Regions from separate parts of the Variovorax sp. YR750 genome, predicted to be linked through region 1. Evidence: predicted binding sites of a transcription regulator. Region 1 holds the regulator's gene; the other holds the start of a gene.
What was found. The regulator HrcA, encoded in region 1, represses chaperone genes, less so after heat shock. The targets are predictions, from matches to a motif close to TTAGCACTCNNNNNNNNNGAGTGCTAA.
Positions count from the first base shown of each region.

Region 2: a site for HrcA is predicted at 2,601-2,627, ahead of BMY35_RS07635 (co-chaperone GroES). Genes of this name have one in related genera too.

Region 1 is NZ_FOBJ01000027.1:13,788-18,202, forward strand. It holds gene recN (DNA repair protein RecN) at 1-20, opposite strand, end outside; gene BMY35_RS36015 (NAD kinase) at 22-933, opposite strand; gene hrcA (heat-inducible transcriptional repressor HrcA) at 965-1,972, shown strand; tRNA gene BMY35_RS36025 (tRNA-Ile) at 2,004-2,080, shown strand; tRNA gene BMY35_RS36030 (tRNA-Arg) at 2,163-2,239, shown strand; tRNA gene BMY35_RS36035 (tRNA-Arg) at 2,366-2,442, shown strand; gene greB (transcription elongation factor GreB) at 2,499-3,074, shown strand; gene BMY35_RS36045 (RelA/SpoT family protein) at 3,082-4,415, opposite strand, start outside.
Region 2 is NZ_FOBJ01000003.1:236,900-241,314, reverse strand. It holds gene xylB (xylulokinase) at 1-375, shown strand, start outside; gene groL (chaperonin GroEL) at 537-2,189, opposite strand; gene BMY35_RS07635 (co-chaperone GroES) at 2,221-2,511, opposite strand; gene BMY35_RS07630 (universal stress protein) at 2,775-3,218, opposite strand; gene BMY35_RS07625 (heavy metal translocating P-type ATPase) at 3,321-4,415, shown strand, end outside.

The DNA.
Region 1 (4,415 bases):
GCGATGCGTCGCAGCGCCATTTCAGGAGCCCCCTTCGTTCCAGTGAAGTTTCTTGCGCAGCGTGTCGAAATAGCTCCAGCCGCGCGGATGCAGGAAGCGCACCCGGAAGTCGGAGCGGCGCACCACCACGCGGTCGCCAATCGCGAGCGAGGCCAGCGACTGCATGTCGAAATTGGCGCTGGCGTCGCGCCCGCCGACCAGCTCGATGACGATCTCGTCGGCGTCGGGCAGCAGCACGGGGCGGTTCGACAGCGTGTGTGGTGCGATGGGTACCAGCACCCAGCCCGGCACGGCAGGATGCAAGAGTGGCCCGCCGGCCGACAGCGCATAGGCGGTCGAGCCGGTGGGCGTGGCGATGATCAGGCCGTCGGCGCGCTGGTTGGCCACGAAATGGCGGCCCACCGACACGCGAAGCTCGACCATGCCGGAGGTGGCGCCGCGATTGACGACCACGTCGTTCATAGCGAAGGCGTCGAACACCGATACGCCGTCGCGCACGACCTGCGCCTGCATCAGGCTGCGGTGGTCTTCCTCGTATTCGCCGGCCAGCATCGGAATGAGCGTGGCCTGGTAGTTGTCGAGCGGGATGTCGGTGATGAAGCCGAGCCGGCCGCGGTTGATGCCGATCAGCGGAATGCCGTAGCTGGCGAGCTGCCGGCCGATGCCGAGCATGGTGCCGTCGCCGCCGACCACGAGGCCTAGGTCGCAGCGCTGGCCGATTTCCTCGACGGTGAGGGCCTGGTAGCGCGGATGGGCGGGGGCGCCGTCATCGGCTTCTTCGCACGTCGGGCGCTCTACGAACACCGTGCAGCCCTGGGATTCGAGGAAGGCGCCGATGCCCTCCATGACGCTGTCGCGCGCATCCGCCTGCGCCCGGGCGCCGGAAGCCTGGTATTTGCCGATCAGGGCTACGTGACGAAAGCGAGAGGTCATATCTCACAAATTACAACACTAAAATCTTGCAATGCTGGACGACCGTGCCAAGTTGCTGCTCAAGACGCTCGTCGAGCGCTACATCGCTGACGGGCAACCCGTGGGGTCGCGGACGCTTTCGCGTTCCTCGGGGCTCGATCTGTCTCCGGCAACCATCCGCAACGTCATGTCCGACCTCGAGGCGCTGGGGCTGATTGCCAGCCCGCACACCTCGGCTGGCCGCATTCCAACGCATCGCGGCTATCGCCTCTTCGTCGACACGATGCTGACCGCCCAGCGCGAGCAGATGACCGCGCCGAGCCTCGCGCCCGACCAGCCGCAGAAGGTGATCGCCAATGCGGCGCACCTGCTGTCGAACATGTCGCAGTTCGTCGGCGTGGTGATGGCGCCGCGGCGCGCATCGGTGTTCAAGCAGATCGAGTTCCTGCGGCTGTCGGAGCGCCGCCTGCTGGTGATCATCGTCTCGCCCGACGGCGACGTGCAGAACCGCGTGATCTTTCCGGAGGCCGACTATTCGCAGTCGCAACTGGTCGAGGCCTCGAACTACATCAACGCGAACTATGCGGGCCTGACCATCGAACAAGTGCGCGACCGGCTGCAGTCCGAGATCGAGATGCTGCGTGGCGAGATCGCGACGCTGATGCAGGCCGCTGTGCAGGTCAGCTCCGAAGTGCTGACCGAGGCGCAGGAAGACGACGTCGTGATCTCCGGCGAGCGCAACCTGCTGGCGGTGAGCGATTTCTCCAGCGACATGGGGCAGCTGCGCCGCGCCTTCGAGCTCTTCGAGCAGAAGGCTCAGCTGATGCGCCTGCTGGACGTGTCGAGCAAGGCCGAGGGCGTGCGCATCTTCATTGGCGGCGAGAGCCAGGTGGTGCCGTTCGAGGAGCTGTCCATCGTCAGCGCCAACTACGAGGTCGACGGGCAGGTCGTGGGCACGTTGGGCGTGATCGGGCCGACGCGCATGCCTTACGAGCGCATGATTCAGATCGTCGACATCACGTCGCGTCTGGTGAGCAATGCGCTGAGTCATCGCAAGTAGGTCGCGCGGCGCGAATAGAATCGTTCCGCGTGGGCCGTTAGCTCAGTTGGTTAGAGCAGCGGACTCATAATCCGTTGGTCGCTGGTTCAAGCCCAGCACGGCCTACCACCACTCCCTCGGCGATTCGATCTTTGCATCTTTTGTCGTGCTTTCGGGGAGCAGCCAAAAACAGGCTATAATCGAGAGCTTCGCGGCTGTAGCTCAGCTGGATAGAGTACTTGGCTACGAACCAAGGGGTCGTGGGTTCGATTCCTGCCAGCCGCACCATCTTGAAAATGCCCGGAAGATTCGTCTTCCGGGCATTTTTCTTTTTCGGGCTTTGCGCTACTTTCGTGACAGTTCGCCCGAGTAAATCCGAAAAGGACAATAAAGCGGGCTATAATCGCTAGCTGTGCGGCTGTAGCTCAGCTGGATAGAGTACTTGGCTACGAACCAAGGGGTCGTGGGTTCGATTCCTGCCAGCCGCACCACTATAAAGAAAGCCCGCAACGCGAGTTGCGGGCTTTTTTCTTTTCGGAGGTTTGGCGTGAACAAGGCATTCACCAAGGAAACGGATTCCGACGGAGACGACGACGGCGCCGATGGTGCCTCACCGCCGATCCCTGCGGGCGGCAAGAACTACATCACACCCGACGGCTACGCGCGCCTGCGCGACGAATTGCTGCAGCTGATGGACGAGGAGCGCCCGAAGATCGTCGAGACCGTGCACTGGGCCGCGAAGAACGGCGATCGCTCGGAGAACGGCGACTACCTCTACGGCAAGAAGCGCCTGCGCGAGATCGACCGCCGCATCCGCTTTCTCACCAAGCGCCTCGAGATCGCGGAGGTCACCGATCCATCGGTGCACCATGGCCGCGATCAGGTCTTCTTCGGCGCCACCGTCCTTTATGTCGACGAAACAGGTGCCGAGCGCAGCGTCACGATCCTCGGCATCGACGAGGCGGAGAGTGCGAAGTCGCAGGTTAGCTGGATATCGCCGATCGCGCGGGCGCTCTTGAAGTCGCGCGAAGGTGATGTGGTGAAGCTCGTCACGCCGGGTGGGGCGCACGATGTCGAGATCCTGTCCGTGAGCTATCCGGTGCCGGGCCCGGCTGCGGAATAAGGGCAGGTCAGGGCGCGGGAACCGTCCTGGAGGCGGTCAGCACTGAGGCCGTACGCCGCGCCGCCCTCAGCACCGCATCCAGATGCGCGCGGTCGCGCACTGCGATCACGAAGCGCAGGTCGGTCGAATCCTGCGGAGTTTCGTCGGCCATCTCCACATGCGTGATGTCGGCTTCGGCATCTGCCAGCGTGGCCGCGACACGCGCCAGCACGCCCTTGTCGTTGCGCACGGTGATCACCACCCCGGTCTCGAAGGCACGCGTCGGCTCGTCCGCCCACTCGACGGCGAAGAAGCGCTCGCTGTCCTTGTGGCGCAGCCGCTGGCCGACGCCGCAGTCTTCGGTGTGCACCACCAGGCCTTCGCCATGGCCGAGGTAGCCGACGATCGGGTCGCCGGGAATCGGCCGACAGCACAGCGCGAAGCGCACTGAAGAGTTCTCGCTGCCGTCCAGCGTGACAGCGCCTTGCGACACCGTTTCATGCGAAATGAAGCGCTCGCGGCTCAACAGCAGCGCGTCGGGCCGTTCGCCCAGTTCGGAAAGCATTGCCACCAGACGCTTCGCGACGATGCTCGCGATGCGTTTGCCCAGGCCGATGTCGGTCAGCAGTTCGGAGCGGGTGCGGTTGCCGGTGAAGCGCAGCAGCTTCTCCCACAGCGCCTGATGTTCCTCGTCGTCCTCGGGCAGCTTGCTCAGGCCTTCGGCGCGCAGCGCCTGCGCGAGCAGCTTCTCGCCCAGCCCTTCGGATTCGGCATGCGCCAGCGTCTTCAGGTAGTGGCGGATCTTGGAGCGCGCCCGGCCGGTTCGCACGAAGCCCAGCCAGGCAGGATTGGGCGTCGACACCGGTGCCGTGATCACCTCGACCACGTCGCCGTTCTTGAGTTCGGTGCGCAGCGGCACCTGGTCGCCGTTGATGCGCGCGGCCGAGGTGTGGTCGCCGATGTTGCTGTGAATGGCGTAGGCGAAGTCGACCACCGTGGCGCCGCGGGGCAGCGCCATGATCTGGCTCTTGGGCGTGAACACGTAGACCGCGTCGGGAAACAGGTCGACCTTGACGTGGTCCCAGAACTCGGCGGCGTCGCGCGTCTCGTCCTGGATGTCGAGCAGCGACTGCAGCCACTTGGTGCCCAGCCGGTCGTTGCTGGCGGCGTTGGGCTCGGCGGCCTTGTACAGCCAATGTGCGGCCACGCCCGATTCGGCCACCACGTGCATCGCCTCGGTCCGCAACTGGAACTCGACGCTCACGCCGGCCGGTCCCACGAGCGTGGTGTGCAGCGACTGGTAGCCGTTGAGCTTGGCGATCGCGATGTGATCCTTGAATTTGCCCGGCAGGGGCTTGTACA
Region 2 (4,415 bases), on a different contig from region 1:
GAGATCGCCTACGCCGTGGTCGAGGGCGTGAGCTTCGGCCTGCGCGACGGCTTCGACACCCTGCGGCTGCCTGCCGACATGCCGCTACGCGAGATGGCGCTTGTAGGCGGCGGTGCGCGCAGCGTGTGGTGGGGGCAGCTGCTGGCCGACATCTTCGGCGTGACGCTCACTCTCTACGCGGGCAGCGAGACGGGCGGGGCGCTGGGGGCGGCGCGGCTGGCATGGCTGGCCGATGGCGGCGAGGTCGCAAAGGTGTGCACGCTGCCGCCGGTGAAGCAGCAGTTGATGCCGTCGACCGAGGGTGCCGATGTCCGCAGGACAAGGCACGCGCGCTTCCAGGCGCTGTACAAGTCACTGCGAGACCAGTTTCAGTAAACGGCACGATTGCCACGACCATGAAAAAAGCCCGTCGGAGACGGGCTTTTTTCATTTCGCGGGACACCGCGGATCCGGCTTGGCCGGTCCGCAGGTGTCGCCCCCGGTAGGGGGTAGGCGTAGCGGACACGAAGTGTCCGCGCAGCCTGGGGGCGAGCCAATTACATGCCCATGCCGCCCATGCCGCCCATGCCACCCATGTCGGGCATGCCGCCGCCGGCAGGAGCGTCGTCCTTCGGAGCGTCAGCCACCATGGCTTCGGTCGTCAGCAGCAGCGAGGACACCGAGGCGGCGTTCTGCAGTGCGGTGCGGGTGACCTTCGTCGGGTCCAGGATGCCCAGCTCGAGCATGTCGCCGTACGTGTCGTTGGCGGCATTGAAGCCGTAGTTGCCCTTGCCGGCCAGAACCGCGTTCACCACCACCGAGGCTTCGCCGCCGGCGTTGTTCACGATTTCGCGCAGGGGAGCTTCGATGGCCTTCAGCACCAGCTTGATGCCGGCGTCCTGGTCGGCGTTGTCGCCCTTGACCTTGTCGCCCACGGCTTGCTTGGCGCGCAGCAGAGCCACGCCGCCGCCGGCAACCACGCCTTCTTCCACTGCAGCGCGGGTGGCGTGCAGGGCGTCTTCGACGCGAGCCTTCTTTTCCTTCATTTCGACTTCGGTGGCAGCGCCAACCTTGATCACGGCAACACCGCCGGCCAGCTTGGCCACGCGCTCTTGCAGCTTTTCACGGTCGTAGTCGCTGGTGGCTTCCTCGATCTGCACGCGCACTTGCTTCACGCGGGCTTCGATGTCGGCAGCAGCGCCGGCGCCGTCGATGATGATGGTGTTTTCCTTGCCCACTTCGATGCGCTTGGCTTGACCCAGGTCGGCCAGCGTCACCTTCTCGAGCGTCAGGCCCACTTCTTCAGCGATGACCTTGCCGCCCGTCAGGATGGCGATGTCTTCCAGCATGGCCTTGCGGCGGTCGCCGAAGCCAGGAGCCTTGACGGCCACGACCTTCAGGATGCCGCGGATCGTGTTCACGACCAGCGTAGCCAGGGCTTCGCCTTCGACTTCTTCGGCAATGATCAGCAGGGGACGGCCAGCCTTGGCGACTTGTTCCAGCGTGGGGAGCAGGTCACGGATGTTGCTGATCTTCTTGTCGAACAGCAGCACGAAGGGGTTGTCGAGCAGCGCCGATTGCTTCTCGGGGTTGTTGATGAAGTAGGGCGACAGGTAGCCGCGGTCGAATTGCATGCCTTCGACGACGTCCAGTTCGCTTTCGAGCGACTTGCCGTCTTCGACAGTGATCACGCCTTCCTTGCCGACCTTGTCCATCGCGTCGGCGATGAGCTTGCCGATGGTTTCGTCGCTGTTGGCCGAGATCGAGCCGACTTGAGCGATTTCCTTCGACGTGGTGGTGGGCTTCGAAGCCTTCTTCAGCTCTTCGACCAGGGCCGACACGGCCTTGTCGATGCCGCGCTTCAGGTCCATCGGGTTGATGCCGGCGGCCACGTACTTGAAGCCTTCGCGAACGATGGCTTGTGCCAGCACGGTCGCGGTGGTGGTGCCGTCACCAGCGTTGTCGCTGGTCTTGGAGGCCACTTCCTTCACGAGCTGGGCGCCCATGTTCTGCAGCTTGTCCTTCAGTTCGATTTCCTTGGCGACCGACACGCCGTCCTTCGTGACGGTGGGGGCGCCGAACGAGCGCTCGAGCACCACGTTGCGGCCCTTGGGGCCCAGGGTCACCTTGACTGCGTTGGCCAGGATGTTCACACCCTCGACCATGCGTGCGCGGGCTTCGCCGCCGAAGACTACGTCTTTTGCTGCCATGTTCTATTACTCCGAATGGGGATCTGTTGAATTACTTCTCGACGACTGCGAACAGGTCGTCTTCCTTCATGACGAGCAGCTCGTCGCCGCCGACCTTGACGGTCTGGCCGCTGTACTTGCCGAACAGGACGCGGTCGCCGACCTTCACGGTCAGTGCGGCCAGTTCGCCCTTGTCGTTGCGCTTGCCCGGGCCCACGGCCAGGACTTCACCCTGATCGGGCTTCTCGGCGGCTGCGTCGGGGATCACGATGCCCGATGCGGTCTTGGTTTCGCTGTCAACACGCTTGACGATCACGCGATCGGCCAAAGGACGAAGTTTCATTGCATCTCCTGGATGTATGGATAAGAAACGGGTTTGTGGTCGGGTGCCGGACCGGAGCCCGGCAGCCCATCGGCTGGAAGCGAGGGCTGTTAGCACTCATCAGCAGCGAGTGCTAATCATAAGGGCAATCGATGACGTTTCAAGGATGCGGGGTGGTTGCGGGCGCCATTGGGCCGTCCAATCTTGGCTTTAATTTGCCCGGGTAAAATTGGAGCCAGAGGAAAGCCGCCGGCGCTGCGCAGGCCTGCTCCCTTCAGCCAGCCCTACCGCAATACCAGAACCGGCAGCGATGATCGAACGAGAACCTGCTGCGTCTCGCTTCCCAGCAGGAGGCGCTTGAGACCCTTGCGTCCATGGGAGGCCATCACGATCAGGTCGCTCCTGTGCTTCTTCGCCGCGGCGACGATCGATTCGGCGACCAGGTCGGAGCTGGCCTGAGCCGTCCTGATCCGCACGCCGCGTTCCCGCGCGCGGTCCCGAATCTTGTCGAGCATCGCCTGCGCCTTGTCCGCCCACTGCTTCTCGATGCGGCCGATGTCCTCGGCGGAGAAGCTCATCAAACCTTCGAAATAGCTCTTGGGGTAACGGGGAACGACGGTCAATGCGACCAGGTCCGAGTCGTTCTGCACCGCCAGCGCGATGGCGCTGTCGACGGCCTTCTTGGAAAGGGCCGTGCCGTCGGTGGCGACGAGGATGCGTTTGAACATGAGGGGCTCCACGTTGTGTGCGGCCGAGCTTAGGCAGGCACCGCGCCATGCGGCTTGATTCAGATCAAGCGCCTCGCGTGGTGCGCCTCTTAGGCTCGGCCGATGAATGCCACGCTCGCCCCCGACCGCGCCGCGATCCCCGTACTTCCTGCCCCAGCCGGCGACCCGGCCTGGCAGGTGCTGGATGACCCGGCCGAATGGCCCGCGTTCGGCCGCGAGCTGGATGCCGCCGACGGCGGCCGCTGGGAGTCGCAGGTCGTGGTCGAGGGCATGCACTGCGCGGCCTGCGCGTTCACCGTCGAGGCCGCGCTGCGCCAGGTGCCGGGTGTGATCGATGCGCAGGTCAACGCGGCGAGTCGGCGCGCCCGCGTTGTCTGGTCGCCTGCGCAGACCCGTCCTTCGCGGTGGTTCGAGGCCTGCGCGAAGGCCGGCCATCCGCTGCTGCCGGGCGGCGACCGTTCCGCCAGGGAACTGCGCCGGCGCGAATCGCGGCTGGCGCTGTGGCGCTGGCTGGTCTCGGGCTTCTGCATGATGCAGGTGATGATGTACGCCTATCCGGCCTACGTCGCACGGCCCGGCGACATGAACGCCGATTCGGCGCAGCTGCTGCGCTGGGCTTCGTGGGTGCTGACCCTGCCCGTCGTGCTCTTCTCCTGCGGCCCCTTCTTCCGCAGCGCCTGGCGCGACCTGCGCATGGGCCGGGTCGGAATGGATCTTCCGGTGGCCTTCGGCGTGCTCGCGACTTTCGCGGTCAGCACTGCCGCCACCTTCGATGCCACGGGACCGCTCGGCCACGAGGTCTACTTCGACTCGCTGACCATGTTCGTCTTCTTCCTGCTCACGGGCCGCTGGCTCGAGGCGCGCCTGCGCGAGCGCACCGCCGGCGCCCTCGACGCCTTGATGAACCGGCTGCCCGACAGCATCGACCGCCTCGCTCCCGACGGCAGCTGGAGCCGGGTGGCCGTGCGGCGGCTGGTGGCGGGAGACGTGGTGCGCGTGCGCCCCGGAGAAGCCTTTCCCGCGGACGGCGTAGTGATCGAGGGCGACACCAGCGCCGACGAGGCGCTGCTGACCGGCGAGTCCCGGCCCGTGCCGCGTCCTCGCGGCGACCGCGTGCTGGCCGGCAGCCACAACCTCTCGGCGCCGGTCCGGGTGCGGATCGAGTCGGTGGGCGAGGGCACGCGCTTTGCGCAGATC